Regions from separate parts of the Hahella sp. KA22 genome, predicted to be linked through region 2. Evidence: predicted binding sites of a transcription regulator. Region 2 holds the regulator's gene; each other region holds the start of a gene.
The links. The regulator sigma-54, encoded in region 2, starts transcription at its own class of promoters, with help from an activator protein. The targets are predictions, from matches to a motif close to TGGCACNNNNNTTGCTNT.

Region 1 (8,024 bases), 130 kb from region 2:
TGATTTCATTACTCTACTGAGTAAGTCTAGCTGGTCGCGCCGTACTATCCAGTTTTTTGATACAAGTTGTTTTAGAAAACATGACCGCAGGATGCTGATTTCGAAAAAACATTAACCTGCGCAGGCAATGGCTTGATTTAGCTGTTTTTCCAGTCTGAGAGACGGGATCGCAGTCGCAAGGTCGCCTGGGAATGAATCTGACTGACCCGGGACTCGCTGACTGAGAGCACCTGGCCGATTTCCTTGAGGTTGAGTTCTTCGTCATAGTAGAGAGACAGCACCAGCTTCTCCCGTTCCGGCAAACCGTCTATCGCGGCGCTCAATTTTTCCAGAAAGGCGTTTTGTTCGATGTCGCTGAGGGGATTATCGGTGGTTAACGTTTCATCGTCAGAGCCGCCCTCCCCGTGAATGCCCAGCTCATCCAGGCTGAACAGCTTCCCCGAACTGGCGTCGCGCAGGCTGGCGTGGTATTGCTCCAGGGGTACGCCCAGCTCGGCCGCCACTTCCGCATCCGACGCGTCTCGACCGGTGCGTGCTTCAATAGTGTGTATCGCTTCCGCGATATTGCGGGCGTTGCGGTGCACGGAGCGCGGCACCCAATCGCCTTTACGAATTTCGTCCACCATGGCGCCGCGAATGCGGATGCCGGCGTAGGTTTCGAATTTGGCGCCTTTGCCGGCGTCGTATTTCTGCGCGGCTTCCAGCAATCCGATCATGCCCGCCTGAATCAGATCCTCCACCTGCACGCTGGCGGGCAGACGGGCGATCAGGTGATGCGCGATGCGCTTGACCAGAGGCGCGTATTGCCTGACCAGAGTGTCGGCGCGCTCCGCCCGCGTCTCGCTATACATCATATAAGTATTCGCCAGTGACATGAATTTGCGCGCAAGGCCTGCAATAAACCGGATGATTTCAACAAAAACGTTCTCATGGGTGTTTGAGGATATGTCCGGCGCAACCGTCACGCCTTATCGCAAGCGCCCGGGATATAGCCGCCGGGCGAGCCCTCGCATTCCGTCCGGCGCGTGTCTAACTGTGCACCAGACGCTCCACAAAGAATTCCAAATTGCCTCTCGGCGCCGTCGGCAACGGCCAGTTGTCCACTTTTTGCGCCAGCTGGCGGTACGCCAACGACGCTTTGGCGCGCGGATAGGCTTCGTACACAGGACGTTGCCGTTGCACCGATTTGCGTACGGCTTCGTCGAATGGAATGCTTCCTACATATTGTAGCGCAACTTCCAAAAAGCGTTCGGTTACCTTGGATAATTTACCGAACAAATGCCGCCCTTCCTGCTCGGAGCGAACCATGTTGGCGAGCACCCGAAAACGGTACATGTCGTGGTTCTTGTTAAGCAGTTTGATGACGGCATAGGCGTCAGTAATGGAGGTGGGCTCGTCGCACACCACCACCAGTGCTTCCTGCGCCGCGCGCACGAAGGAAAGCACTTGTTCGGAGATGCCCGCCGCGGTGTCGATCACCAGCACGTCCAGGTCGTCGCTGATATCGCTGAAAGCGTTGATCAGGCCCGCATGTTCAAGAGGAGACAGATGAGTAAGATGCTGGGTGCCGGATGACGCCGGGACGATCTTTATTCCCCCCGGACCTTCAATCATGACTTCCCGCAGGGTGCAATCCCCCGCCAGCACATCCCCGATATTGCGCGAGGCGGTGACGCCGAGCAACACATCAATATTCGCCAGTCCGAGGTCCGCATCCAGCAGCACGACGCGACGTCCCAAGTCCGCTAACGCGAGGGACAGATTTATGGAAACATTGCTCTTGCCGACACCCCCCTTTCCTCCGGTGACTGCAATAACTTGAACCGGATGTACTTTACTCATACCGGTAGATATCTCCTGTTATTAGACGGCGCGGCGTTGACCCCGCACTCAATAGTTTAGACCACCAGTTCCGCAGCGAAGCGACTGGTGTTATTAGTTTGTTCGGTCTCCCGCCGGGTCCGCCGCCACATTGCGTCCGCGCGCGCCACCAGGACATGCGCTTTCGCCGGATGAATGTCATCGGGTATTTTCTGTCCGTCGGTGACATAGGCGACCGGAAGCCGGTTCAGGATGGCCATGCTCAACACTTCACCCAGACTGAACGCTTCATCCAGTTTGGTCATGATACAGCCGGAAAGCCCCAACATCTTATAGTAATGATAGGTGGATTTCATGACCTGCGGTTGGTTAACTGCCGACAACACAAGATAATTTCTGATGCGGTGACGGGTCACTTTCAAGTCTTTCTGTTGACGCTCCCAATTGGGGTCCTGGGGCGTCAATCCGGCGGTGTCCACAAGCACCAGACGTTTGTTGGCGAGACGGTCAAGCAGATCGTCCAGGCTGTTCTCCTCATCCACCACGTACACCGGCACGTTCAGCAAGCGCCCAAAGGACTGCAATTGCTGCTGACTGGCCACCCGGAAACGATCCGTCGTGATCAGCGCCAGTTTTTCGGCGCCGTAGTGAACCACGAAACGCGCCGCGAGTTTGGCGAGAGTGGTAGTTTTGCCGGAACCGGTCGGCCCCAGCAACGCGCAGACTCCACGCTGATGAATCAGCTCTTCGTTTTCCGCCTTTAAACCATGCGCCAGCCGCGCCATCAGGTTGCGCCATTGCTCCTGCGCGCCTTTGCGCGGGTCCGCTTTCGCGGTGAGCGCGTTTTGCAGCTCACGGAAGATGCCCATTTCCTGCATGCGTTCGATCAGCTCGCGATGGCCGGGATTCTCTTCCGGACGCGCGGCGACCACAGGCTGACGCATGATGCTTTTAAGCTGCATGATCTCTTCGCGCATTTCCGCCAGCATACGTGAGGTTTCCGGTTCCCCGGCGCCGATTTGCCGGGAAGCCGTCGCCGCCGGTTCAGCAGCGGCAAAAGCCGGCGCCGGCTCCGCTTTGGGCCTGGCGTTGCTTTTCAGCGTTTCCAGCCGGTCGCGCACCCGCGACATTTCATCTTCCAGGCGACGATGGCGATCCGCCGTCTCCCGGGCCACTGCTGAGGGCGTCGGGCGTGGGCCTTCCTGCTCAGGCATGCTGCTGCGCTGATCGTCCTCGTTATAATCCAGCGCACAGATCACCTCCACGCCATCCCCCGTTTTACTGGTGGACAGAATGACGGCGTCCGCGCCGAGATCTTCACGGATATCCTTTAAAGCCTGTTGCATTGACGCTGCAAAAAAACGTTTCACTTTCATAATGTTAGTCTCCCGGCTCCACGAGCCCGCACGGGATTACCCACTGATTGTCGCCACGATGGTGATTTGTTTGTTGTCCGGCACTTCCTGATAAGCCAGGACATGCATGCGCTCCACACTGAGTCTGATGAACCGCGCCAGAACCGGGCGCAGGCTGTTGGACACCAGCAAGACCGCCGCTTTACCGAGCATTTCCTGACGCTGCGCGGCTTCCGCCAGTGAGCGTTGCAGTTTTTCCATCATGCTCGGTTCCAAAATCAGACCGATGTCGTCCATGCCGCCGGCCTGTTGCGCTTGTTGCATAGATTTAAGCAGTAATTGTTCCAACCCTGGGTCCAGAGTGATCACAGGCAGCTCAGGCTCCGCCCCGACTATGTTCTGGACGATCAGGCGACGCAGCGACGCCCTGACCGCCGCCGTCAAAATACCGGCGTCCTGAGTCTTCGGCGTAAAGTTGACGATGGCTTCCGCAATGCTGCGCATATCCCGCACCGGCACATCTTCCTGCAACAGGTTCTGCAGCACCTTCAACAGGGTGCTGAGCGAGACGGTATTGGGAACCAGCTCTTCCGCCAGCTTCGCCGCCTTCTTGCCCAGTTGCTCCAGCCACTGTTGCACTTCTTCATGGCCGATCAGCTCATAGGCGTGACGGCTGAGCACCTGATTCAGATGCGTCGCCACCACTGTGCTGGAGTCCACCACGGTGTATCCCAGCGTCTGCGCCTGTTCTTTCTGGGAAGGATCAATCCACACCGCCTCCAGACCGAAGGCCGGGTCTTTGGTCTGAATGCCGTCCAGCTTGCCGAAAACCTGACCGGGATTGATAGCCATTTCCCGGTCCGGATGAATCTCCGCTTCCGCGATGGTGACCCCCATCAGGGTGATGCGGTAAAAGTTCGGCATTAAATCCAGATTGTCGCGGATATGCACGGAAGGCATGAGAAAGCCCAGTTCCTGGGACAGTTTCTTACGTACGCCCTTGATGCGGGCCAGCAACTGTCCGCCTTGTGACTTGTCCACCAGCGGAATCAACCGGTAACCTACTTCCAGGCCGACAATATCCACGCTGGCCACATCGTCCCAGCCCAGCTCTTTGGTCTCGGGTCCACGCACCGCCGGCGCGCTCTCGCCGGGAGCCAGTGCGGGTCCGCCGCCGGGTTGCTGCGTCACGCCTGGACGCCTGGGTCCAGGCGTGACGCCTTCGTCCACCACTTCCGACTGTTGCTGGCGTTTCCACATGAAATACGCTCCCGCGCCAAACACCGACGCCAACCCCAGAAACGCCATGTGCGGCATGCCTGGAATCACGCCCATGATGAACATAACGACGGCGACAATGGCCAGCGCCCGAGGGGAGCCAAACAACTGGTTGATGACCTGACTGGACATATCCTGCTGAGTGCTGACGCGAGTGACCATGATGGCCGCTGCGGTGCTGAGCAGCAGTGAAGGAATCTGCGCCACCAGACCGTCACCGATCGTCAGCAGCGCATATTTTTGGACAGCGTCGTTGAACTCCAGATCGTGCTGCATGATGCCGATGGCGAGACCGCCGATCAGGTTGATGGCCAGAATCAGCAGACCCGCGACGGCGTCGCCGCGAACGAACTTACTCGCGCCGTCCATAGAGCCGTAGAAGTCCGCTTCCTGAGCCACTTCCGCCCTGCGCGACTTGGCCTCTTCCTGGTTGATAATGCCTGCGTTCAGATCCGCGTCAATCGCCATCTGCTTGCCCGGCATGGCGTCCAAGGTAAAGCGGGCGCTCACTTCAGAGACGCGCCCGGCGCCTTTGGTGACCACCACGAAGTTGATAATCATCAGAATGGCGAACACCACCAGACCGACTGCATAGTTGCCGCCGATCAACACTTCGCCGAAAGACTGGATAACTTTACCCGCCGCATCGCCCCCTTCATGACCTTCCAGTAGCACCACCCGGGTGGATGCGACGTTCAAAGCCAGACGCAGTAAGGTCGCCACCAGCAATACAGTCGGGAAAATGGCGAACTCCATGGGGCGCATGGCGTACACGCACACCAGCAGAATGACCAGGGACAAGGCGATATTGAAGGTAAAGAAGACGTCGAGCAGGAACGGCGGCACCGGCAACGTCATCATGCCCAACAACACCATCAGAAGCACCGGGATACCCAGGTTGCCGTGGGTCAGGGCCTTCAGGTTGTTGATCGCGGCAGCTCGTTCCATAACTCTCCAAACGACAAAAGGTTGACGGAAAAAACCGTTTCCCTAGTGTGTCTGCAGGAACTGTGCCGCTCTATGGAAAAGCGAGGCCGGACAGCGGTTATTAATCAGGCAGACAAATAGCTTCCTTCTATTTGTCTGCAACGACAGGGCCTGCACATGTCAGGCCCTGTCTCCCGCGGCTTAACGCCGCGCAGGCGCGTCCATGCGCCTGATGATTAACATGCCAATATCATTGCCACGTTAATAACTCAACTCACTGATCCCGGCGCAGATGGGAAGGTATCTTGAAGTCAGGCATGCCCTGGGGCTTCTTGCCGTAGCCGCCGCGGTAACGACGCAGCTGAAAGACATACGCCAGCACCTGCGCCACGGCGAGATACAGACCTGAAGGAATTTCGTCCCCCACTTCCGAGTGGTGGTAGATGGAGCGGGTCAAGGGCGGCGCCGAGACCAGCTCAATCTTGTGCGCCTTGGCGATTTCACGGATTTTCATGGCCATGTGGTCTGCGCCTTTGGCCAGCACAATGGGCGCCGCCATTTTCTTGGCGTCGTATTTCAGCGCCACGGAGTAGTGTGTCGGGTTGGTGATGACCACATCCGCTTTGGGCACATCCTGCAACATGCGACGACGGCTCATTTCATATTGCACTTCCCGCACCCGGCGCTTCACTTCCGGCTTGCCTTCCGTATCCTTGTACTCGTCCTTGATCTCCTGCATGGTCATGCGCAGATTCTTTTGGTGGTCATAGATTTGAAAGGGCACGTCCACCAAGGCGATCAGGATCATCGAGCTGGCCAGGAACAGAAAGCTCCACGCCAGCAGCGAGCAGGCATGACCCATGCTCACCATCGTATCCTCCCCTCCCATCGCCAACAGATCCGGAATGGAGTGGTTGAGAATAATGAGCGCCACACCGCCTACCACCAGCGTCTTGGCGATGCCTTTGATCAATTCCACCAGCGACTTCAGCGAGAACATCCGCTTTATGCCTTCCAGCGGATTGATGCGGCTGAATTTCGGCGCCGCCGCCTTGCCGCTCATCATCCAGCCGCCCAGGGCGATTGGCCCCAACAGAGACGCCACCAGCAGCACCAGCATAAAGGGGATCAGGGCGATAGCCATATCCAACGCAGCCATGCCGAGATGAATCATCGGCTGGTGGGCGTCAAAGATCTCTTCCCGGGTCAAGGTAAAGCCGGCGCGAAAAACGCCTTCCAGCGCCTTCGCGATGGTCGTTCCAAACACCAAAAGACCCACGGCTCCCGCCAGCAACACCGCCGTCGTGTTGAGTTCGCGGGAACGGGGAATCTGTCCCTCCTCCCGCGCCTTCTCGATCTTTCGGGGGGTGGGTTCTTCGGTTTTTTCCTGACTGGTGTCGTTGTCGGCCATCGTCCGTCACACTCGTCTTAACTTCGGTTTACGCATCCAGAACAGAGCTGTCGCCGCGTCCATGGCGTCTACTATCTACACCACCTGCTATCTACACCGCCTGCTATCTACACCGCTTACTATCTACACCGCCTATTCTTCACACCGGTTTAGGGTGGAGCGGGTTGCAGCATGACCTGCATGAAATCAAAGGTGTTTTCGCTCAACACCGTGAACTGCGGCAAAACGCCGCTGATACTGATCCAGAACACGATCAGCCCGAACAATACGGTCATCGGAAAACCGATAGAGAAAATATTCATCTGCGGCGCCGCCCGGGTCATGACGCCAAAGGAAATATTCACGATCAACAGCGCCGTCACCGCCGGCAAGGCGATCATCAATGCGCTGGCGAACATCCAGCTGATGCGCGAGGCCAGATACCACCAGGACAAGGCATCCACTTCCTGCGCCGAGATAGGCAGAAAACGGAAGCTTTCCACCACTGTCTCGAACATCACCAGATGGCCGCCCATAGCGAGAAACAATAAAGTCACCAGCATCAGATAAAATTGGCTCAGCGCAGTCACAGTAATGCCGTTGGTGGGGTCCACCATGGAGGCGAAGCCCAGCCCCATGTTCATCGCCACCATTTGCCCAGTCACCACGAACAACTGGAACAGCAACAGTACGGCGAAGCCCATGGCCAGACCGATCAGCACTTGCTGAATAATAATCGCCACCGAGCTGACGGACAGTGGGTCCACTTCCGGGACGGGCGGCAATGAAGGCACGATCAGAATTGTCATCAGCAGCGCCAGCGTCAGCCGCACGCGGGCAGGTACGATCTGAGTTCCAAGAATCGGCGTCGTCATCATAAAGCTGGAGATGCGAAACAAAGGCCACAGGTGCATGCCCACCCAGGCGCCGATCTGTTCATCCGTCCACTCGAACACCGTCCGGCTCCTTATCCGATCACGTCAGGAATGCTGGTAATGAGCATTTCGGTGTACTCCATCAACTGCGTCAACATCCAGGGACCGGCGATGATGATCACGATCAGGGTCACCAGCAGTCGTGGCAGGAAGCTCAGGGTCTGCTCGTTGATCTGTGTCGCCGCCTGGAAAACACTGACGATCAGACCGATCACCAGACTCGGCGCCACGATCAGCGTCACCAGGGTGACAATCAACCATAAGGCTTCACGAAAAATATCCAGCACCACTTCAGGCGTCATAAGCGTTCTCCTCGTT
Region 2 (8,024 bases):
CTGCTTCAGGAATTCGATGATTTCCTGATCTGTGCCTTTGTAGCCGCGCAGTGCGGTGTCCCAGTAAGGGTTAGGAAGGCAGCGCACGTCAAACACCATGTCGGAATCCGACGGCACGCCATGCTTGAAGCCGAACGACTGGAAGAGCAGGGCCAGTTCCTGGGTTTTGTGCCCGATAACCCTGATCTTCACCTGATCCCTTAGCTGGTAAATGGAGAGATCACTGGTGTCTATATATAGGTTCGCCAGAGTGGCGATCGGCTCCAGCAGCTGTTTCTCTTTGGCGATGGCTTCTTTCAGCGATGTGCTTTTGCTGCTGAGCGGGTGCTTGCGACGCGTTGCATGAAAACGTTTGATCAAGGTGGCGTCATTAGCGTCAAGATAGATGATTTCCACATCAATATTGTGCGCTTGCAGAGTGGCGTAAATCGACGGGAAATCCGATAAATCCCTATAAAGATTTCGGGCGTCTATGCTGACGGCGAGTTGCTGATTCTGGGTCTTTCCCTGGTCCAGCACCTCTTGGGTGAGAGGCGAGAGGAGACCGATAGGCAGGTTATCGATGCAGTAATAGCCCATATCCTCCAGAACATGGAGCGCCGTACTTTTTCCGGAGCCTGAACGACCGCTTACGATAATCAGCTTCATGTCTTCCTCTTTCCATCGAAGCTGGATTATTTCTCCAGCACCCTCCTGAACAGGGTTTCGTCGTTGTCACAGTCGCGCAGGTGTTCGCAGAAGCGACGGTCATTGAATTTCTGGGCCAGCTGGCTCAGTAGGTCCAAGTGTTCGCTGGTGGCCTCTTGAGGCACGATCAGAACGAACAGCAGGTCCACGGGTTCGTTGTCTATGGCGTCAAAAGGGATTTTGTCCTTGAGCGTAAGCAAGGCCCCTATGATGCGGTCGCAGTTCTCCAAGCGGCAATGGGGTATCGCGATACCCTGGCCGATACCAGTGCTGCCGAGTCTTTCACGGCATATCAGGTTGGTAAAAATGGCGTTCTCGTCCAAAAACGGAAAATGTTGCGCAATCAGATTGGCGATATATTCGAGAACGCGCTTCTTACTCGAGCCCGACACCCCACAGCGTGTGAGGGCGGGCGAGATAATTGACTCAATAGTTAGTGTGGTTTGGGCCATGTTCTGTTATCTGGCGGATGCGCCGTGCATCCGATCAACGTGCTTCTCTTTGTGTTTGAGGATCTGGCGGTCTAATTTGTCCACCAGTGCGTCAATTGACGCGTACATATCTTCGTGTTCAGCATTGGCATGCAGGTCAGCGCCGCTTATGTGCATGGTTGCTTCCGCAATCTGACGCTGTTTTTGAATGGAGAGCGTAACTTGGACATTACTGATACTGTCGAAGTGTCGTTCGAGCTTGTCGAACTTGTTGTTAACGTAGTCTTTCAGTGCTTCAGTTAACTCGACTTGATGTCCGGTGATGTTCATTTGCATACTTTGCTCCTAATGCCAATATACGGTGCATTATGAATTTTGCACTTCCATGAAAAATACTAGCACATCCAATTTGTGACTATTTGATTTAAGTCTTATGCCTGCATTCCTCCTTTTAAATTAACCGCTTACGTTCATTGGAAGGCGGAATGGAAAGCGCCTCCCGGTACTTTGCGATCGTGCGACGGGCGACGTTGATGCCCTGTTCGCCAAGCAGCGCAGCAATTTTGCTGTCGCTCAATGGTTTCTTTGGTGATTCCGCCGCGACTAACTTCTTGATAATAGCTCTAATAGCGGTCGAAGAACACTCGCCACCCGTATCTGTGCTGACATGGCTGGAGAAAAAGTACTTCAGCTCAAATACGCCGCGAGGAGTGTGCATGTATTTCTGGGTGGTCACCCGGGAAATCGTTGACTCATGCATCTCCACCGCCTCCGCAATATCGTGCAGCACCAGTGGCTTCATCGCCTCTTCGCCGTACTCAAGGAATCCTTGCTGATGTTCGACGATTTGTGAGGCGACTTTCAACAGAGTTTCATTACGGCTTTGCAAGCTTTTGATAAACCAGCGGGCTTCCTGTAACTGGTCGCGCAAATAAGTGTTATCTGAGCTGTTGTCCGCCCGTCTCACCAGGCCTGCATAGCCAGGGTTGATGCGGATCTTCGGGGCGATTTCAGGGTTCAGTTCCACCAGCCAGCGGCCGTTGGCTTTTTTGACGATAACGTCAGGAACCACGTATTCGGTATTGCTTTCCTGAATGCCTTCGCCTGGCCTTGGGTTCAAGCTTTGAATCAGTTTGAGCACTTCCCGCAGATCGTCTTCTTTTAGACGGCTGCGGCGCATCAACTGGGCGTAGTCACGGTTGCCAAGCAGATTGATATAGTGGCTGACCACCAGCTTGGCCTGTCCAAGCCAGGGGGTGTCTTTAGGCAGTTGGTTCAACTGGCTCAGCAGGCAGTCCTGTAAGTTGCAGGTGGCGACTCCTGGAGGATCGAACTGCTGCACGCGTTTTAAGACGGCGCGTACTTCGTCCAGCTCAATTTCCTCTTCCCCCTCAGTTTGCAGTCCGCCATGAATTTCGTCAGGAGTGAGTGAGAGATAGCCGTCGGTATTGACTGCATCGATTATCGCAACAGCGATCATGCGGTCAATGTCGGACATGGGGGTAAGGTTCAGTTGCCAGAGAAGGTGGTCTTGCAGGGTTTCGCCTTTGCTATTGCGGGATTCGAAGTCGTACTCGTCATCTTCGCCGCCGCTGTAGCTGCTTGATCCGCTCTGGAAGACATCATCCCAGGCGGTATCGACGGGGAGGTCGTTCGGAATAGAATCGGACCAGTTGTCCTCTTCAGCGAATCCTCCTTCATCCATGCCCGACTCTTGCGTTCGCTCCTTGCTGGAGTTATTAGCGAGCATGTCGCTGATCGTATCGTTCTGAACGTGGTTGGGAGATTCGTCTTCTTCAGACACTTCCAGCATGGGGTTGGACTCAAGCGCTTGTTGAATCTCCTGCTGTAAATCCAGTGTTGAAAGCTGCAAAAGTTTTATTGCTTGTTGCAGTTGCGGGGTCATGGTCAGCTGTTGACCCAGCTTTAACTGCAATGAAGTTTTCATAACCATCTGATGCTTACCACCGATTCAGGCACAGATCTTGTGAGTTTTTCATAGTTATTAGGTGCTTTAATCCTAAGCTCTTGAGCCTTGGGGTCCATCTTGGATGGAGGCCGCCGGTTAAACTAAAGTTTGAACTGGTCACCCAGATAGACCTCTCGAACCTTTGGGTTGGCAAGGATATCACTTGGGGCGCCGCTTGCGATAATAAATCCTTCACTGACAATATAGGCGCGTTCACAAATATCCAAGGTCTCGCGCACATTATGGTCTGTAATTAAAACGCCGATGCCGCGCTTTTTGAGATGCTCGATAATCTGCTTGATATCATTGACGGAAATAGGGTCCACCCCGGCGAAAGGTTCGTCCAGTAAAACAAACTTGGGCTCCGTAGCCAGCGCGCGAGCAATTTCCACGCGTCGACGCTCGCCGCCTGAGAGGCTCATGCCCAGGCTTTTACGAATATGGGTGATGTGAAATTCCTGCAGCAGCTCCTCCATCTTAAGCTTACGCTCCTTGCGGCTGAGATCTGCTCTGGTCTCAAGAATGGCGTAGATATTGTCCTCTACTGACAGCTTTCTGAAGACCGATGCTTCCTGCGGCAGATAGCCAATGCCCTTGCGCGCTCTCCCATGCATTGGCAGGCCGGTGATTTCCGTTTCGTCAATAAATACGCTGCCTTTGTCGCTGGGGATCAGTCCTACCACCATATAGAAACAGGTGGTCTTTCCTGCGCCGTTAGGGCCGAGGAGGCCCACGATTTCGCCGCTGCGGATTTCAACGGACACATCTTTTACTACGGGCCGTTTCTTGTAGGCCTTGGCCAGGTTTCTGGCGGTGAGAGTGCTCATTGTTTATTAGATTTGGGCGGATGATAGATAATTTCAACCTGCTCGGTTTGATTGCCCGATGAGGCTCCCTTTGCCGTGACTAAACGCTTGTCTGTGAAATAAATAATTTCTTCGCCTTCCACTGAGCTATTGTCCTGAAGAATGCGCGCATGGTTACGCATAACGACTTTACTCTGGCTGCGGTCATAATCCATGCTTTCTGCGTAAGCGTGGGTTTCAGTTTGTTTTTCTTGGTCAAACTGCACTAAATGAGCGGGTTTGCCGGTCGCCTGGAAGCGGCTGATGCCATTGTCGTCGGTGTATAAAATGACTTTGTCCGCCTCAATGCTGGATTTGCCTTGGGTAATGACGACATTGCCGATATAGGTGTCGATGCCTTTTTGGCCATCTCTCTCCCAACGTCCCGCTTTGATGCGCACTGGTTCGTCACTGCCGTTAAGAAGATCCAAAGCATGGCTAAGCGGGGCGAACATAAGGCTCAATAACAGCGCCGCGGTGAATAGTTTACTTGGGTTGTGCATAAACGCCGGTTACCTGAGAAAGTAATACAATAAGCTTTTTATCAATGTCCGCCTCCATTCCGACAGCGGTTAACTGATTGATATTTGAAGTTATCTTAACGGGTTGATCGGTGCTGATAAAGCGCGACTTGTTGTTGTAGTCGAGCGCTTGCGTTTGCATGAGAATTGGCGCCCCGTCGTTGGAAGCGCCATTTACTTCCACGTCCCCACGCAGTTTCAGGGTGTCCTGCTTGATCAGCAGCTCGCCTTCCAGGGACTCCACATGCCAGCTTTTCTCCCCTTGCTGGAAGATCTCCAGATTGGGGCGCGTGAGTACGCCGGTGTCTGTATCAGGATAGTGCTTCGCCAGCTGGCTTTGCAGGCGGCTGGTGAGTGCGCCCTCTTTGTTGTAGGTGGTGTAAACCGCGTTGATGACAAATGCGTCAGGTTCGTCTTTCAGGAGCGGTTCTTCCTCGAAGAACGGGACGCTGGCTTCGTCCTGATAGGCGACCAGATAAATAACCAAAAGCGCCGCCAAAGCCGCGTAGAGCCATTTGCTGTATTGTCTGAACAGTTCTGTCATGAAGTTATAGGTAGGCTTCCAAGGAGGTGTGGAGCAGGCCTTTTGCCGCCAGAATCATATCGCATACCTCTCTGACCGCGCCTTTGCCGCCCTGGGTTGCGGTGCAGTAAGTGGCGTGCTGACGGACAAACCAGTGACCGTTCGGCACGGTAACGCCAAATCCGCAGCTGCGAATGGCCGCCAGATCGGGCAGGTCGTCGCCGACATAGGCGCATTCATCCAACTCTAAACCAAGCTTGCTACGAATCTCATTGAGCCCGACAAGCTTGTCTTCGCGGCCTTGCAGTAACTCTAAAATGCCCAGGTCGCCAGCTCTTTTGGCGACCATGGCTGACTTACGACCAGTAATAATGGCGACGGTTACTCCCGCTTTTTGCAATTGCTTGACGCCAAGACCGTCGAGTATGGAGAAGGGTTTGAATTGCTCTCCAGATTCGCCGAAGTAAAGAGTCCCGTCTGTCAGAACGCCGTCTACGTCCAGCGCTAAGAGCTTAATCGGTTGCAAAGCTCGCATTTGTTGTTCGGTCAAAGTTGGCGACATTAAATGACTCCTGCGCGTAGCATGTCCTGGGTATTGAAAGCGCCAATGACTTTTCTGTCAGCATCGACGACAGGCAGCGCGTTGATCTTTTTCTCCTGCATCAACCCTAGAGCTTCAGCGGCGAGCATGTCTTTGGTGACAGTCTTGCAGTTTGCCGTCATAACCGTATCAATGGCGCAGCTCCGAATGTCAATGTTTTTATCTAGAGTGCGGCGTAAATCGCCGTCAGTAAACACGCCGAGAAGCTTGTCGTCTGCGTCGACGATACAAGTCATGCCCAGGCCTTTCTGCGACATTTGCAGGAGCGACTCACTCAAAGATGCTCCACTTTTTACTACCGGGACTGCATCGCCAGAATGCATGATGTCGGAAATTTTCAGCAATAGCCTGCGGCCCAGAGCTCCCCCAGGGTGAGAGAATGCAAAGTCCTCTGCTGTAAAACCACGCGCCTCCAGCAGCGCAATCGCCAAAGCGTCTCCTAACACCAGGCAAACCGTGGTGCTGGAGGTGGGGGCGAGTCCCAGAGGGCAGGCCTCTGTGGCAACGCTGGCGTCAATGTTAGCTTCTGCAATCTGAGAAAGAGTAGAGTCCGGCTTGCCGGTCATGCTGATCAATGGGACTCCCATTCTTTTCAAAAGGGGGAGTATGGTGACAATTTCCGCCGTGTTGCCTGAGTTGGATATCGCCAATACAAGGTCGTCGGGGGTGACCATGCCGAGGTCGCCGTGGCTGGCTTCACCGGGGTGAAGAAAAAACGACGGCGTACCCGTGGACGCAAGGGTGGCGGCAATTTTATTGCCTATGTGACCTGACTTGCCCATCCCGGTAACCACCACGCGCCCTTTGCAGTTCAGCATCAGGTCGCAGGCCTTAACAAACGCATCGTCAATCCGGCTGCTGAGCGCCTGAACCGCCTGAATCTCCATTTCTATGGTGCGTCTTGCGGCCTTTATGTATTCGTGGTCGTGATGGCTCATTAATCTGGCGTTCCTAATGGCGTTGGCAGTGGCGGATATTGCGTCGCGGTAATGCTTCTGCGCCGCCTTGTTTAAACAGTCTTGCGAAAAAGTGGCGTTCGGCGAGGCCTGCGTATTATACGACGCTCGGGGACTGCTGCAACTTGCCGGGAAAGATGTGGGCAGTTAAAACATCTTCTGATATATTCCGCAGCTGTTTAGGCTATTTTTGGCAGAAACGCTAAAGCCGCCGTAAGGTTATGTTTTTAGGATACTTAATGCTTCCAGGAAGGGAGCGTTTACGCGGGCTGGGCGATTAAGGTGATTTTAGATGACGCAAAACCCCTCCAATTACGTGGAAGTCAGGGGGCTTACCTTCGCCAGAGGCGACAGGCTTATCTACGATAACGTAGACATCGATATACCCAAAGGCAAGGTCACCACCATCATGGGGCCCAGCGGTACGGGTAAGACCACTCTACTTAAACTGATCGGCGGCCAATTGAAGCCCGACAAAGGCGACATCTGGGTGAACGGCTTTAATGTGCCGAAGTTGAAGCGCAAAGAGTTATATGAATTGCGCGAGAGCATGGGGATGTTGTTTCAATCTGGCGCGCTCTTTTCGGATATCAATGTCTTTGAGAACGTCGCATTTCCCTTGCGGATTCACACTCAGCTACCGGAGGCAATGATTCGTGATTTGGTGTTGATGAAGCTGCATGCAGTGGGGCTGCGCGGCGCGCGTGAATTGATGCCAAGCGAATTGTCTGGCGGTATGGCTCGTCGCGTGGCTTTGGCGCGGGCTATCTCTATGGACCCGGAAATGGTTATGTATGATGAGCCTTTTACCGGCCAGGACCCTATTGCTATGGGGGTTATTGTCCAGCTGATTCGCTTGCTCAATGATGCGTTGGGGCTGACCAGTGTGGTCGTGTCTCATGATATTCAGGAGTCATTGAGTATTACTGACCACCTTTGCATTGTCGCCGACGGTAAGGTGATGGGGCAGGGTAGTCCACAAGAATTGCGTTCCAGCGGGAATGCTTTCGTCAAGCAGTTTCTCAATGGTTTGCCGGATGGACCCGTGCCTTTCCATTTTCCCGCGACAGACTATGCGGAGGATTTGTTACGAGGAGACCAGGATGCTGGATTTTCTGCAAAGGCTTGGTAGAAACGGCCTGCTTTCGCTCGGCTCCTTAGGTCGGGCGGGAATATTCTTGGTGGGGTCGCTAATGGGCGCTCCACGTATGAAAGGTTTGCCGCTATTACTCAAGCAGCTTTACTCCGTAGGCGTCCTCTCGCTGGTGATTATTGTCGTTAGTGGGCTGTTCATCGGCATGGTGCTTGGCCTGCAGGGCTACAATATTTTGGTGGACTATGGTTCAGAGCAGGCCATTGGCCAGATGATCGCTCTGACGCTGGTGCGCGAGTTGGGGCCGGTAGTAACCGCGTTATTATTTGCTGGACGCGCCGGCTCTGCGCTGACTGCGGAAATCGGGTTAATGAAGGCGACTGAGCAATTGTCCAGCC
Region 3 (8,024 bases), 3.1 Mb from region 2:
CTACGCCATTTCTGCCGCAGAATTTTCATGTGTTTGCGCATTTCGATCGCCATCATGACGCAGGCGCAGGTGTCTTCCTTGGCGCCGCGGCTACTGGGATCGCCGAAGAAAATCATGATGCTGTCGCCGACGAATTTGTCGATGGTGCCACCGTATTTAAGGGCGATCTGAGACATCTCGTTAAAGTAGGTGTTGAGCAGCTCAGTCAGGCTTTCCGGCTCCATCTCCTCCGCCAGTTCGGTGAATCCTTTGATGTCGGAGAAAAACACCGCCAGCCGCTTACGCTGGGTTTCCAGACGAACGTCGCGCTCGCCGGTGAAGATGGATTGCCATACCTGCGGCGACAGGTATTTGGCCAGCTTATGAGACAGGGCGATGGATTGCTCACGCTGAAACTGGATCTGTGACTTCGCCTGCACCAGGGCGCGGGCCTGTTGGTGCGTGTAATACGCGGTAACGCCGACATACAGCGAACAGGTGACGCCGCCGATAATGCTGACCACCATAGGGGTGGCTGGCGCAAAACTTAAACCAAAATAAATGGACGCTACGGTAAAGCCGGCGAGAAAGGCGATGTTGCCGTAGAGCCAGCTTTTCATGCCGCCAACGATAATAAAGCTGAAGTTCAGCATCAGCAGGAAAAACAGAGTGGGTGTGACGCTGAATTTGATGAGCACCAGAATCACGCCGCATAGAAAACCATCCACCACCATCATGCCCTGGCGGACCTTGGTGTTCTTCTGTTTATCGAAGAAGCGCAGAGCGAAATACAGAATATGCGGCCATAGCATGGCGCCGGGAATGATCCAGATAAGGTATTCGTCGAAATGCCCCTCCAGAATGCCGGCGACGATGATGGCGGCGCATACCAGATAGCCGAGCACCCGGGCGTTATAGTCCGGCATGGGCGGGATGGTCACCTGAGTCGGGGAGTGCGGCGTATTGGCGAGATGTGGAGGTATCGGCATCATTTGTGTCATAACCGCGAATACCGGTATTGTCCCGTCAGCATATTTTTCAACCTAACCAAAAGTCCCTGCGAGCTCATGGGAATGGCAATGCGGCTCGCCGGTTTGCTGTTATCAATAAAAACGTCCTGTCCTCGCACGGATATACCCTAAAAAGGACAGGAATAGAAGGTTTTCCGGGTGGAAAGCGGGAGGCGCCTGTTCAACAGGCGTAGCGCGACGCATTGGGTGAATGCGGGATTGCCATGCAAAAAGCCGTTGGACCGGCGTAAACCATCCGCCATAACTGCCGCCCTCTTCTGGTAGTATAGTCCACCAGCGCTACGATCGCGTTAAGGTTAGCAGTAATGGGGTTGTCGGACAATCTGTGGGACGGTTTTGTCTGTCGTTAGACAATCTTTAACCTTTTGAGTTGGCGTAAAAGGCAGGCAATGTGGCGCGATAGGACAAGTATTTTTCGACGGCCAATTGCATATATTTAAGAATCATTCCTATTTATAATCTGAACCGAATCAGTCGCTGGTCTCTTATTGGCCTGACCGGCGGTCACGCGAATAAACAACAGGAGCCACGTATAACGCCATGGCGGTATTAGACATTCTTGCAAATCGAACCTCCACCCCTTTGTTGCAGGCGCCGGCGCCGAGCCATGCACAATTGCGACAACTGTATCCGGTTATCATGCGCGCGCCGGACCATGCCCGCTTACGGCCATGCCGTCTGATTATTGTGGAAGGGGAAGGGCTCGACGCTTTGGGACGCATATACTGCGAAACTGCGGAGCAGGATGGTCAGGACGATGCGGCCAGGCAAAAGCTGGCCAAAGCGCCCAGTCGCGCGCCGATGGTGATTGTCGTGGTCGCTACTGTCCAGGAGCATCCCAAGGCGCCGGAGTCGGAACAGTTGATTTCCGCCGGCTGCAGCGCCTATGCGTTAATGCTGGGGCTGGAGGAACTGGGCTATGGCGCCATGTGGCGCACCGGATGGGTGGCCTACGATGAGCGCGTCAAACAGCGTCTTGGTTTGGCCTCCAACGAACATGTGGTGGGTTATCTGTATGTAGGGACGCCGGCCAGCAAAGAGAAGAAAGTTCCCGAACCGCCTGCTTTTGAAGAGCGCGTTAGTTTCTTCACTGGCGAAGCGAGCTGATATTTCCTGCGACGTTGCCTGTCTTTATCGACGTCGCTTTTCCCCAAATCTCTTCTGCATATCTATCGTCCTGTTCGACCTTTCCGGTGGCGATGGTTTTCCTCTTGCCGCTTGGTGTGGACGCGCTTTCCTTCTGGGCGGTATCCCTTTGCCGCCTTCCGCCTGCCTGAAAATACTATCTAACTGAAAAATAAAACAAAAAAATAACTGGCGCGGGACTTGCTGACATTGACGCAAATGATGATTGTCGCAGTCAGGCAACTGCAGAGGTGTTAGATGGCCATATCATTCGACAAAGCGCTGGGTATCCATGAGCAAGCGCTGAACGTCCGCGCCAGACGGGCGGAAGTGCTGGCGAACAACATAGCCAATGCGGACACCCCTGGGTTCCGCGCCCGGGATATCGATTTTAAAGCCGTGCTCAAACAAGCCAAAAGTATGGAGGACTCACTGGAAGTGGTCACTACTCACGATGCCCACATGGCGATAGAAACACCGGCGGAAGGGGCTCTGCTTTACCGCCAGCCGCTGCAGCCTTCGATTGACGGCAACACGGTGGATACGCAGACGGAAATCGTGCAGTACTCTAAGAATGCGCTGGATTTTCAGGCCAGCTTTGAATTCCTTAATAGCCGCCTGAAAGGCATTGTCAGCGCGATTAAAGGAGAATAACCATGGGGATCAATAGCATTTTCGACATTGCCGGCTCCGGTATGACCGCGCAATCAGTGCGACTGAACACCACCGCCAGCAACCTGGCCAACGCGGACACCGCCAGCTCCAGCATCGATCAGACTTATCGCGCGCGCAAGCCGATTTTTGCGGCGGTGCATCAGGATGCGCTTAACGCGGCGATTCCTCCTTCGGTCCACGATGACGCCTCCCGAGGCGTGGAAGTGCGAGCCATTGTGGAAAGCGATGCATCTCTGGAGCGTCGTTACCAGCCGGACCACCCCATGGCGGATGCGGACGGTTATGTGTTTTATCCCAACGTGAATGTGGTGGAGGAAATGGCGGATATGATGTCCGCTTCCCGCAGCTTCCAGACCAACGTGGAAGTGCTGAATTCAGCGAAAACCATGATGCAGCGCCTGCTGACTATTGGTCAGTGATGAACTTTTCGTGAGGACAGCGTGATGAGCGATATCAATACGACCAATAAGACTAGCGATGCGCTGAGTCAGTACGCGCTTCAGCAGAATTCCGCCAACAGGAAAAACGAACTGGGTAAAAACGAATTCATGGATCTGATGATCGCCCAGTTAAATAACCAGAGTCCGCTCGATCCCCAGGACAACACGGCGTTTGTCGCACAGTTGGCGCAATTCAGCTCGGTGGAAGGCATTCAATCATTGAATTCGACCGTGGACACCATGGCCTCACAGTTTCGCAGCGCGCAGGCCTTGCAGGCGTCGGCGATGGTGGGTCGTGATGTGCTGGCGCCGATGGAAAGCGCCATCAAGAGTGCGGATGGATCTATTAATGGGGTGGTGGAACTGCCTGCGGGCACCTCGCAACTGGCCATTAGCGTCTATAACGAGGCCGGCGAGCTCATCACGACAATTGATAAAGGATACCAGCCCGGCGGCGACGTCAAGTTCAGCTGGGACGGCAAAAACAGCAACGGCGAAACTTTGCCGGCGGGGCGGTATGAAGTGGTCGCAAGGGCCCGCTACAGTGGAGAGCAGATGCAAGTCAGCTCTTATCTGGCGGCCAATGTGGATAGTGTATCAATCGCGCGTGACGGCAGCGTCACATTAAATCTGAACGGGCTGGGCTCGGTCGGATTAAGCGATATCAAACAGATCAGTTAGCATGTGCGAGGTGTGGTATGCCGTTTAATATCGCGTTAACAGGAATCAGAGCAGCGTCGGTCGACCTGGAGGTGACCGGCAACAATATCGCCAACGCCAGCACCACCGGCTTTAAGCGGTCCCGTGCGGAATTTGGCGATCTTTACGCCAACAGCTTTTTGAGCCTGGGCTCCAACCCGGTGGGGGATGGCGTGAGGGTGCAAAAGGTGCGGCAGGAATTTGCGCAGGGCAATCTCTCCTTTACTGAGAATGGACTGGACCTCGCCATTAACGGCGAAGGTTTCTTTATTCTCGATACTACCAGCGGCGATCGTCGCTACAGTCGCGCCGGCGCTTTCGGTATCGACAAAGAAGGCTATGTGGTGAACAGCTCCGGTATGCACCTGCAGGGGTTTGTCGCCAATGACAGTGGCGTCGTCAGCGGGGTGCTGGGAGATCTGATAATAGACGACACCAGTCTGGCGCCGGACAGAACTACACGAGTGGACGCTAATCTGAACCTGGACGCGTCTCAGCCAATATTGCTTGAGCGCGGCGACTCACTGTCTTCAGACGGCCTGCTGATAGGGCGGGCGGTGGACGCTACCGCCACTGGCACTAATGGCGCTAATGGCTACGCTGCTCAAACGATTACTGTGACTCAGGCTGACGGTTCAACGTCAACGGTAACTATTCCAGCGAATAGTTCCGCAAATGAAATAGCGGCTTTGTTCAATAATGTGGACAACATAGACGCCGCCGCCAGCACTCGCGCTACGATTACGGCGGCGGGTTTCAATAACGCCTCAGGCACTATGCAGGTGTTTATCAACGGTGTGCTGTTCGATGGCTACACCAACTTGACTGACCTTGGCGACGCCATCAATTCATCCTCCTCCTTGATTGGCGTGCGCGCGGTGTTGGACGGTACGGATCTGGTGGTTATCGATAACCGCGGCAATGACCTCAGCTTCAGTTTTAATGGCGCCGCTGGCGACCAGTTTGAGGTGCAGGGCAACGATGCGGCGGCCACATCACAAACCCTGAGCACGGCTTTGACGGACGTGGTCGTAGGCGGCAGCGTCAACCTGACCATTCAGGACGGCGTTTCCGTGGCCAGTGGCGCAACCGATCTGTTCGCCACCTTTACCGGCACGCCTTTCGTCAATAACGTGTTCGACCCGGCGGATGAAAACACCTACAACCATGCGACATCCACAACGATTTACGACAGCTTGGGCAACTCCCACGTACTGACTACGTTTTTCGTGAAAGAGCCGCAAACGGCGACCACGCCAGATAACCTGTGGACCATGTATGCGTTGATCGATGGGCAGGACATAGGCGACCCGCTGGTGACCGGTGGTACGCCTACTCGCGCTTCCTACAGTCTGGTGTTCGATCAGGATGGTTCGCTCAATGAAGTGCTGTCTGACGATGTGCTGATTTCCAACTGGACGCCGCTGGCGCCGGATGGTACGCCAAACGGCGCGGAAGGGCCGCTGAATGTGGCGGATGGCGGAACCTTGCCGGTTCCTGATCCCCCCACCAGCTCCAACTTCTTTATAGATCTTGGCACGACGACTCAGTATGGCAGCGCGTTTGCGGTCAACGATTTGCAGCAAAATGGATTCACCACTGGGCGTCTGATTGGCTTAGACGTGGATGATGGGGGAGTGGTTTTCGCCCGTTACACCAACGGTGAGTCCAAGGTGCTGGGGCAGGTCGCATTGGCGAACTTCAACGATATTCAAGGGTTGGCGCCGGTTGGAGAAACCACCTGGGTGGAGACCTTCAACTCCGGCAACCCTGTGATTGGAGCTCCTGGCACAGCGTCTCTGGGGGCTATTCGCTCCAGCTCTTTGGAAGATTCCAACGTGGATTTGTCCGAGCAGTTGGTGGGATTGATCATCGCCCAGCGTAACTATCAGGCCAATGCGAAAACCATAGAAACTGCTAACGCCATCACTCAGACCATCATCAACCTGCGTTAATGGATGGGTGAAAGAGTGAGAAAGACCTACAACGCGATCAGGTGGAATTCGAGAGGTAGTCATGGATAAAGCCTTATACATCGCCATGAGCGGGGCCAAGCAGAACATGTTGTCTCAGCGCGGCCACGCCAACAATCTGGCTAACGCCAATACCACTGGCTTCAAGTCTGATTTCATGCAGGCGCGCAGCATGCCGGTATTCGGCGAACATTACCCCAGCCGCGCCTACGCCATGACGGAGAGACCGGCGACGGACTTCGAAATGGGATCTATGATGCAGACCGGGCGCGACCTGGATGTCGCCGTCGCTGGTAAGGGCTGGATTGCGGTGCAGGCGCCGGACGGCGGCGAAGCTTATACCCGGGAAGGGGAGTTGCTGCTGGATGTGAATGGCATGCTGCGCACCGGCTCGGGATTGCCGGTGCTCGGCAACGGCGGACCTATCGCCGTGCCGCCCGCGGCCAAGCTTAATATTGGCGGGGACGGCACGATTTCTATCGTGCCCCTGGGCGGCAATCCAGATGAAATACAGGAAGTGGACCGTATTCGCCTGGTTAATCCTCCCGCTGAAAATCTTGAAAAAGGCGTCGATGGCCTGATTCACCTGAAACCGGACGCTCCCGGTCCGGCGCTTCCAGACGGTCTCGTGCGCCTGGAGTCTGGCTACCTTGAGTCTTCTAATGTCAATGCCGTCGAAGAAATGACGGAAATCCTCTCTCTATCCCGCCAATTCGAACTTCAAGTCAAAGTAATGCGCGCTGCGGATGATAATTCCGAAGCTGCGGCACGCTTATTGCAAATTTCCTAGTAATCCCGCATGAGCGGCAATTTCCCGCCATGCGGCCCGGAGTTTATCCGGGTATAGGTTGAAACCCATTTATTGTGTTGTCCGACCTGCATAGGAGAATTTGTCATGCATGGTGCGTTGTGGGTGAGTAAAACCGGGCTCGCGGCCCAGGATACTGCTCTAAAAACCATTTCCAATAACCTGGCGAACGTTAATACGACCGGCTTCAAGCGTGATCGCGCCGTATTCCAGGATCTGCTGTATCAGATCAAGCGGCAGCCGGGCGGCCAGAGCTCCCAAGACACGCAGTTGCCTTCCGGGCTGCAACTGGGGACAGGGGTGCGCGTGGTCGGCACTCAGAAAGTCTTTAGCGAAGGCAATCTGGAAGTCACTGAACAGCCGCTGGATATCGCCATTAATGGCCGGGGCTTCTTTCAGATTCTGATGCCGGACGGCACGATCTCTTATACCCGGGACGGCCAGTTTCACTTGAACTCCGACGGCGACGTGGTGACCGCCAATGGCTTCCCTCTTGAACCTGGCATCACCGTGCCGGACGGCGCTTTGCACCTGACCATCAGCACCGATGGCGTGGTCAGCGTCACTGTGGCGGGCACCGCTACGCCGACTCAGATTGGCAACATCAATACGGTGGACTTCATCAACCCGGCCGGGCTGGAGGCGATCGGCAACAACCTGTTCAGGGAGACCGCCGCCAGTGGCGATCCTCAGGAAGGCACGCCCGGATTGGCGGGCTTGGGCACCGTGGAGCAGGGCATGGTGGAAACTTCCAACGTAGAGATCGTTGAGGAAATGGTGAACATGATCACCACTCAGCGCGCCTACGAAATGAACGCAAAAGTGGTGACCACTGCGGACCAGATGCTGCAGTACATCACCCAGAATCTTTAATTAATGAGTTGTCGAGTTAATCGGGGAGGGCCAGGCGTGAAAACTCTAACGCTGATCTCACTAATCATGTTTACCTTGCTGAGTGGTTGCAGTCCGATCAGCCGTGAACAGGTGCGTCCGGGTGACCCCGCTTTTGCGCCAGTGCCTCCGCAGACGCTGATGCAGCCGGCGCCGGTAGATGGTTCCATCTATTCCAGTGCGCAAAGCTTCTCTCTGTACGGCGATCGCACGGCCCATCAGGTGGGCGATGTATTGACGGTGGTGCTGCAGGAAAGCACACAGTCTTCAAAGAGTACGGGCTCGTCTCTAAAGAAAGACTCTGAAAACTCCTTTAACGAGGCGACGATTCTGGGCACTGCGGTGTCCGCGCATAACCTCAGTTTGTTGACCGACCCTAGCTTTACCCGGGACTTCTCCGGAT
Region 4 (8,024 bases), 810 kb from region 2:
CCATCAGCTCCTGCCGCTTTATGAGAAATACGGCAGAGAGTATCCCATTGAGTAACGTCTATTAACGGGCTGGAACCACCGGTTCAGCGCTCTCGCCAAAGGTGATCCGATGAAAAGCCGTATAGATATAGCGCCTGCGCTACCGCCAGGGTAAACAGCGGGTCAATCGCCATCGTCCAATCCAAAGTAGGCGGCTCATTGTATGGAAGCACGCCGAAGCCAAACGGCAGGATAAAAGCGTATGACACATACCAGACGACATATGCAGGCAAGGCCGCTCTCCATAGCGCCCTTCCGCCGATACGCCTGGAAAATGCGTACCCAAACAGCCCAACCATCATGGCGCATTGTATCAGCCAGTCCAGATAGTCCAGCGCGCCAGCGTTAAGCTCTATCTCCAGATAGTCTCCGCCAATGAAGGACATAATCAAAAATGGCGCTGCGAACAGATTCAACAGCACATAAACCACAAAGAATATTCTCCATATGACGATTGGCTCTTTAATCGCCATTTCGCCTTCCGACACTTCGCTTTTGGGCGGCGCATACAAGTCGCTCATTCGTTGATCCTCAATTATTCCATTCTCATTTCACGATATGGTTAACGAATTGAATTAACGCCGCCATAAGCCCTGCGACTTAAATCCATAGTTATAAATACAGCGGGAGCTGACGGCGGTAACGCCCAACGGGAATATCATTGTCCAGTTAGCGTGAGCCCGCATGCCCAACTGGGGGAAGTCATATCCAAACGGCAAGACAAACTGATATAGCAGCGACCAGACAGGATAAACCCAGAGCAGACATTTCCAGAACCCGGGCCTCCCTACTCTTTTGTTAAAGGCGTAACCATAAATCGCCGCCAGGTTAATGTAGAAAAACGCTAAATCCACATAGTCATGCCAGGCAAATAGCGCCTGCGTGATAATCACCGCAAACACAACGGCAATCAGCGCGTACAGAAAGAAATAAAGTTTCCACCCCAGACGCCACTCAGCCAGTTTCGCAGTCATTTTCATTTAAGCGCCGCAACAAGCTACTTGTCAGCGCCTTTGACGGCGATGGGTTTGATCGCTTCCGGCTTACTGGCAGCCTCATCAATCCCTTGTTTGACGAGTCGGTTGATCGACTCACTATTAAAATGATGGTACATCACCTTATATTGCGGGCTGTCGTCATTCCTGAACAAAATCAGCGTCTCCTCGCCCTCCCCGTTTGTATAGGTCGTCTTGTAAGTGAGCGTCACATACATACCGGACAACCCATTTGTCTGCACTTTGTCCTGCGCGCGCCATGTATCAAGGGAGTAGCTACGCAAGTCGCCATTGGCCTTTTGCACCAACCGACGAATGCTCTCCCACTCTTCAGGGTCCACGGAATCGATAAAGTGCGACGAGTAAAAGCGGTCCGCTCCGGGGCCGCCCTCCTTGATTCTGTCGTCAAAAAAGGTTGCAGCGGCGGCCTTGGCGTCATCAACGCCTTCCACAAAACCGCAACTGGTCAGCGACAGCAATAATAGAATCCCCAAAATACGCAGCATCTCTATCTCTCATTCCTGATTCTCAACGTTGGCTCGCATTATTGCTGGATTTGGGTCGAAGAAGAACCTTTTTGGCAGCGCGGGGCTGATCAAACCAATGGCAAATAGATATCGATGACCGCTTCATGTTCAGGAACGTCTGGGTACATTGTCACGCGTTGGAGAAAGCAAGGGGTGTCACGCAATGTTTCCCCACTCCCAGGCAACCACTCGCCATACAAGAAGTGGAAAGCCGCCCGCATGCCGGCGTCGGGCCCGATATGGCGCAGCACGGCATAGCGCCCCGCCGGAAGCGTTTTAGCTATAACGCCGTAAGGATTTTCTTCAATCGCTGAGTTGACGCCTGCGCACAAGTCCATGCGGAACGCCTCCGCTGGCGTAGTCTCTGGATCGTTGTACAGAATGTTATACGTGGCGCTGATTGAGGGAGGCCGTTTGTTGGCTTTACGCCATTCGATAAAGCGTCGGATGGACTCGCCCAGATATTCTGGAGCGCCACGATGTTCCAGCGCCGCAACAGGAATGGCCTCCTGTTCCACGATATTGATGGCATAGTTCGAGATATCCGTCTGCATAATGTCCGCCCTCGCTTTGAAAAGAAATTCATCATGGTCTCGCCAAGGCTCCCAACGCGGTTGTCGCCGAAATTGGGAAGGCGTTTGTCCGCATGCTTTCTTGAAGGCGCGGGAAAAGGCTTCCAAGCTGTCAAACCCAGTATTCAACGCAATATCCGTCACGCTATAACGACTGCGATAGGCCAGCTCATGAGCGGCTTTTTTCAGCCGTCGCCATTGCACATACTTGTATACGCCCATTCCCATGCTCGCAGAAAACTGCCGGTGGAAATGAAATTTGGAGAAGTGAGCGACCTGACTCAGCTGTTCGACGCTCAAGTCATCAAACAAATGCTGGTCAATGTACGCCAACACGCGCCGCAGTCGATTTTGATAAGTGGTTACCGTCGTCTCATTCGCCATATTCGCCTCAACGGAGAGCAGTGTGGCAGCGCATGCGCAGATTCGCCTGATTGATCTTGCTGACTACCGCTGATGGCGGCAACCAGGGCTTAACCAGCATGAGCGCCACCGGCGGCCGGCTCATTTCAGCCCCAGTTTCTTGGCCATTTTGTGCAGATTGCTCGAATCCACCTCCAGCTCACGAGCGGCGGCGGCCCAGGAGCCATCGTGGCGATTCACCGACTCACGGATAACTTCGCGCTGGCAATCCTCCACCACTGCGCGCAGAGAACGGACACGCGGATAACTCACGCTTTCAGACAGCGGGTTTTCTCTGGGCGCCGACATGGCGTCGCCGTAGTCCAGGTCCAGTAACGCCGCATCCAGCGTCACAATGTCATTTCTATTGGCGCCCCGGCTGATCGCTTTGAGGGCCGCGCGACTGATGACATGTTCCAGCTCCCGCACATTGCCCGGCCAGGAGTACGCGCACAGCGCCTGCTCCGCCGCACGCGACAGCCGCAGACTGCGCACGCCCAGGCGGGAGCGGTTTAATTCCAGAAAGTGTCCCGCCAGCACCAGCACATCCGAACCCCGCTCGCGCAACGGTGGAATCCATACAGGATAGACGGACAAACGGTGATACAGATCCGCCCGAAAGTCGCCGGCGCGAACGCTGTCCTTCAACTGTCGATTGGTCGCGGCGATGACCCGTACATCCACTTGTCTGGGCTGGTCCTCGCCCAGGCGTTGAATCTCACCATTCTGCAAAGTCCGCAACAACTTAGCCTGCACGCCGAGGGGCAGCTCTCCCACCTCATCCAGGAAGATCACCCCGCCTTGCGCCGCCTCAAACCGACCTGCGCGATCCGCCGAAGCCCCGGAGAAAGCGCCTTTGCTATGACCGAACAACTCACTTTCCGCCAAAGACTCCGGCAGCGCCGCGCAATTCACATGGATCAATGGGCGCTCCCGACGCGGCGAACGACTGTGCAGCCGCCGCGCAAACAGCTCCTTGCCCACCCCGGTTTCCCCCATCAGCAGCACCGGCAGTTCTGAGTCCGCCACCACGTCCAGTTCCCGCAACAGGTTTCTGATGCTGTCGCTGGAGCCAATAATCTCGCCTTCCTCCTGCGCTACGCCACGCCGATCTCCATCCTGGCGCATCAGCGCCAGATTCCTGCGCTCCTGCTCCAGTCGGGTCACTCTTACCGATGCTTCGATGATCAGCGTGAAACGCGCCAGATCCTGTTGCGCCCGGGCATCAAAAGTTCCTTCCTGCAACGCATCCAGGGTCACCGCTCCCCACAGTGCGCCATCCACATAGAGGCTCACGCCCATACAGTCATGCACGGGCAGAGGCTCGCCGACGCAGCTTTCCAGCAGTCCGTCGTAGGGATCGGGCAGGCTCGAATCACTAGGGAAACACACCGGCCGCCGACTGGCCAGAATCGCCGCAAGCCGGGGATGCTGGGCGATGATAAAGCGGCGCCCCAGGGTTTCCAGCACCAGCCCCTCCGCCGCCAGCGGCCGCAGACTGTCGCCATCAAGCCGTAATAACGCCACCGCGCCGCAGCGAAAATACTCCCGCATGGCGTTCATTAAGCGCTGATAACGCACGGCATGGGGCAGTTCCGTCACCAGGTCCGCCAATAGGCTGGCTTCAATCATGGTATTAATCACCTTAGAAGGGTTTTTATCACCCTATTCGATTTGGGTAAAAAACACCATATATAATTTTTATATCATATATATCAATAACTTAACCTATGGCATAAAGGTTGCCATTGTTATGGCGAGTTAATCACTATCAAAGGAAACCCGCCATGACCTTACTTGATCGCCCCGTCGGCTGGATCGCTCGCAACCTCCCCGGCTCCACCCGCCTCTTTCGTGAATACCATCTGGATTTTTGTTGCGGAGGGGCCAAGAAACTACGAGACGCCCTGGCTGAGAAGGAGCTGGAGCCGGAGGTTGTTCTGGATCAGCTTAACGCTCTGCAGGAGGAGCCGGATGATAACTGGAGCAACGCCGGTCGCCCTGAGCTGATTGACCATATTCTCACCCGCTACCACGCCCGCCATCGCGAGCAGCTTCCGGAGTTGATACACCTCGCTCGCCGCGTGGAGCATGTCCATGGGGAACGAGAGGAATGTCCCAATGGACTGGCCCAGCATCTGACGGAGATGCTCCAAGAGCTGGAAAGCCACATGATGAAAGAGGAGAACATTCTATTCCCCATACTACTGGCGGGAATGAGCGGCATGCAGGCGCAAGGCCCGATTTCCGTCATGCGTATGGAACATGATCAGCACGGCGACGCACTGGCGCATCTGGAGGCGCTGACCAACAACATCACGCCGCCCAAAGGCGCCTGCAACACCTGGCGCGCGCTGTACGCCGGCCTCGCCCAGTTGCGAGACGATCTAATGCAGCACATCCATCTGGAGAACAACATTCTGTTCACCGATGTTGTGGAGGACGCCCATGTCTGAATACCGCAAACTCTGGTGGCTGCTCATCGCCGTATTGGGCGTCACTTTCTGCTTGCTCGGTTTCTTTGGCCGCGAGGTTTACCGGCAGGCGCCGCCGATTCCAGAACGCTATGTCGCCACGACGGGAGAGACCATTTTTACCCAGGAAAATATTCTCGATGGACAAACCGCCTGGCAATCCGTTGGCGGCATGCAATTGGGTTCAATCTGGGGCCATGGCGCTTATCAGGCGCCGGACTGGACCGCAGACTGGCTGCATCGTGAACTGGAGCGCTGGCTGGAGCTGGCGGCGCAGGAGGTCTATGGCGCCGCTTATACGGACCTGGATGACGAACGGCAAAACATCCTGCGCCATCGTCTGAAAAGCGAATACCGCACCAACACTTACAGCACAGACAGTGGGGCGGCGACAGTGAGCCCCCGCCGCGCGCAAGCCATGGCGGATATCGCGGATTACTACAGCCGCCTGTTCGGCGACGCGGCGGAATTACAGGGAACTCGCGAAAGTTACGCCATGAAGGAAAATACTCTGCCCGACGCCCAGCGCAGAGAGAAGCTCGCCGCCTTTTTCTTCTGGACCGCCTGGGCAGCGGCCACGCAAAGACCTGACAGCGACGTCACCTACACCAACAACTGGCCTCATGAGCCGTTAATAGACAACCGCCCCACCGCTGAAAACATCATGTGGTCCATTGTCAGCGTCGCGCTACTGATCGCCGGCGTCGGCCTGCTAATTTGGGGCTGGGCGTTCCTGCATAAACATGACGTAGCGGAGCCTGTGGCGCCGCAATCAGATCCACTGACCCGTTTCGCGCTGACGCCTTCTCAACAGGCGCTGGGCAAATACCTGTTCCTGATTGTCGCCCTGTTCGCCTTCCAAGTGCTGATTGGCGGCTTCACCGCCCACTACACCGTCGAAGGCCAGCATTTTTACGGTCTTGATGTCTCCCAATGGTTCCCCTACTCCCTGGTGCGCACCTGGCATATTCAGAGCGCGCTGTTCTGGATCGCCACTGGCTTTCTTGCCGCAGGCTTGTTTCTCGCGCCCATTATTAACGGCGGCAAAGACCCCAAATATCAGAAGCTGGGCGTCGACATCCTGTTTTGGGCGCTGGTGGCGGTCGTGGTCGGATCTTTTGTCGGCAACTGGCTGGCGATCGCCCAGATTCTGCCACCGGAACTGAATTTCTGGCTCGGCCATCAAGGCTATGAATATGTAGATCTGGGGCGGCTCTGGCAAATTGGCAAATTCCTCGGCGTCGCATTCTGGCTCGTATTGATGCTGCGGGGCATCGTCAATGGCTTACGCCGACCCGGCGACAAAAATCTGCTTGCGTTGCTGACCGCGTCAGTGATCGCTATTGGCCTGTTTTATGGCTCCGCGTTCTTCTACGGAGAGCGCACCCACCTTTCCATCATGGAATACTGGCGCTGGTGGGTGGTGCACTTATGGGTAGAGGGCTTCTTCGAAGTATTCGCCACAACCGCGCTGGCGTTTATTTTCTCCACCATGGGACTGGTGTCGCGGCCCATGGCGACCACCGCCAGTCTGGCTTCGGCCTCACTGTTTATGCTCGGGGGCGTTCCCGGAACGTTTCACCACCTTTACTTCGCCGGCACCACGACGCCGGTGATGGCGGTAGGCGCCACCTTCAGCGCGCTGGAAGTGGTTCCCTTGATTGTGCTGGGCTACGAAGCCTGGGAGAACTGGCGTTTAAAAGCGCGGGCGCCATGGATGGAAAACCTGAAATGGCCGCTATTGTGCTTTGTCGCCGTCGCCTTCTGGAACATGTTGGGAGCGGGCGTTTTCGGCTTCCTGATCAATCCGCCGATCTCGCTGTATTACATCCAGGGATTGAACACCACGCCAGTACACGCCCACTCGGCGCTGTTTGGCGTCTACGGTTTCCTGGCCCTGGGCTTCACTCTATTGGTGCTGCGCTATATCCGTCCCCATATGGTCTTTAGCGATCGCTTGATGAAAGCCGGGTTCTGGTGGCTGAACGCGGGACTCGCGTTGATGGTCGTCGTCAGCCTGGCGCCGATAGGATTGCTGCAATTCCACGCCAGCGCCAGCCAGGGCTTGTGGTACGCGCGCAGCGAGATATTTATGCAACAGGACATCATGGAAACTCTACGTTGGGCGCGCACTCTCGGCGACATCATCTTTATCGTCGGCGCCTTCGCCATGGGCTGGCAGGTGGTGCGCGGTTTGTTCGGGGAATCAGGGGAATCGCTACAGGCTGACGCAGTGGCGGAATAATCCCTTCCCATGACGGACGACCCGGAAATCTTATTTAGGTTTGCGGGTCTTTTTGTTTATTATCTGGGGTCGTTGCAGTCCTGACGCCGTCGTCGTCCGTTAATGGTTTCGAGTCTATGTCCGAAGATACCGTCCCTTTGAAAACGCCCCCGTTGGAAAGCGCCCGTATGGTGGAAACCATTTATGGCTGCAAGTGGTCGCTGACCGTCTTCAGTCTGCTGGCGAACGGCGTCAATCGCCCCGGAGAAATGGTGAGGCGGGTGGATGGCCTGACGACCAAAGTGCTTAACGACTGCCTGCGCAAAAACCAGAGCTTCGGCATTATCAAACGCATCGCCTACCCGGAAATCCCGCCGCGTGTGGAATATGAAATCACCCCGTTCGGACGCAAGTTCATCCGCATACTGGACGACCTGGAAAAACTGCAGGACGAAATAATGACCGCCAGCAAGGATGCGCATCAGCGATGAAATCACAACCAAAACTAGTGATGTTGCCGGGCATGGACGGAACCGGGGATTTGTTTACGCCATTTCTGGAATGTATCCCCCAGATTGAAACGCAAATTATTCCGCTACCGCAAACCGGCGCCCAGGATTATGACTCGCTGGCCGCTTACGTTCGCGAGCAGCTTCCTGACGACGATTTCTATCTGCTGGCCGAGTCCTTTTCCGGCCCTATCGGCGCGCTGTTGGCGGCGGATGGCGTCCCTGGCCTGCAAGGCGTCATTTTCGTCGCCACGTTTTTGTCTACTCCCAGTCCCTGGGCGG

Region 1: a site for sigma-54 is predicted at 5,453-5,470, ahead of flhA (flagellar biosynthesis protein FlhA). Genes of this name have one in related genera too.
Region 3: a site for sigma-54 is predicted at 2,326-2,343, ahead of flgB (flagellar basal body rod protein FlgB). Genes of this name have one in related genera too.
Region 4: a site for sigma-54 is predicted at 4,267-4,284, ahead of ytfE (iron-sulfur cluster repair protein YtfE). Genes of this name have one in related genera too.

Annotation. Positions count from the first base shown of each region.
Region 1 is NZ_CP035490.1:2,156,826-2,164,849, reverse strand. Features, by position in the region: gene EUZ85_RS09730 (RNA polymerase sigma factor FliA) at 138-875, opposite strand; gene EUZ85_RS09725 (MinD/ParA family protein) at 1,030-1,842, opposite strand; gene flhF (flagellar biosynthesis protein FlhF) at 1,899-3,197, opposite strand; gene flhA (flagellar biosynthesis protein FlhA) at 3,234-5,402, opposite strand; gene flhB (flagellar biosynthesis protein FlhB) at 5,656-6,792, opposite strand; gene fliR (flagellar biosynthetic protein FliR) at 6,942-7,727, opposite strand; gene fliQ (flagellar biosynthesis protein FliQ) at 7,739-8,008, opposite strand.
Region 2 is NZ_CP035490.1:2,021,957-2,029,980, forward strand. Features, by position in the region: gene rapZ (RNase adapter RapZ) at 1-648, opposite strand, end outside; gene ptsN (PTS IIA-like nitrogen regulatory protein PtsN) at 675-1,139, opposite strand; gene hpf (ribosome hibernation-promoting factor, HPF/YfiA family) at 1,146-1,454, opposite strand; gene EUZ85_RS09045 (RNA polymerase factor sigma-54) at 1,570-3,066, opposite strand; gene lptB (LPS export ABC transporter ATP-binding protein) at 3,189-3,914, opposite strand; gene lptA (lipopolysaccharide transport periplasmic protein LptA) at 3,911-4,435, opposite strand; gene lptC (LPS export ABC transporter periplasmic protein LptC) at 4,419-4,997, opposite strand; gene EUZ85_RS09065 (HAD family hydrolase) at 5,002-5,538, opposite strand; gene EUZ85_RS09070 (SIS domain-containing protein) at 5,538-6,515, opposite strand; gene EUZ85_RS09075 (ATP-binding cassette domain-containing protein) at 6,826-7,665, shown strand; gene mlaE (lipid asymmetry maintenance ABC transporter permease subunit MlaE) at 7,637-8,024, shown strand, end outside.
Region 3 is NZ_CP035490.1:5,089,711-5,097,734, reverse strand. Features, by position in the region: gene EUZ85_RS22495 (adenylate/guanylate cyclase domain-containing protein) at 1-980, opposite strand, end outside; gene EUZ85_RS22490 (nitroreductase family protein) at 1,551-2,117, shown strand; gene flgB (flagellar basal body rod protein FlgB) at 2,394-2,789, shown strand; gene flgC (flagellar basal body rod protein FlgC) at 2,792-3,229, shown strand; gene EUZ85_RS22475 (flagellar hook assembly protein FlgD) at 3,254-3,931, shown strand; gene EUZ85_RS22470 (flagellar hook protein FlgE) at 3,949-5,904, shown strand; gene flgF (flagellar basal-body rod protein FlgF) at 5,966-6,712, shown strand; gene flgG (flagellar basal-body rod protein FlgG) at 6,818-7,603, shown strand; gene flgH (flagellar basal body L-ring protein FlgH) at 7,640-8,024, shown strand, end outside.
Region 4 is NZ_CP035490.1:1,214,609-1,222,632, reverse strand. Features, by position in the region: gene EUZ85_RS05455 (ABC transporter substrate-binding protein) at 1-55, shown strand, start outside; gene EUZ85_RS05450 (hypothetical protein) at 84-560, opposite strand; gene EUZ85_RS05445 (hypothetical protein) at 615-1,019, opposite strand; gene EUZ85_RS05440 (hypothetical protein) at 1,037-1,540, opposite strand; gene EUZ85_RS05435 (GyrI-like domain-containing protein) at 1,630-2,517, opposite strand; gene norR (nitric oxide reductase transcriptional regulator NorR) at 2,638-4,167, opposite strand; gene ytfE (iron-sulfur cluster repair protein YtfE) at 4,323-4,991, shown strand; gene EUZ85_RS05420 (nitric-oxide reductase large subunit) at 4,984-7,254, shown strand; gene EUZ85_RS05415 (helix-turn-helix domain-containing protein) at 7,371-7,724, shown strand; gene EUZ85_RS05410 (alpha/beta hydrolase) at 7,721-8,024, shown strand, end outside.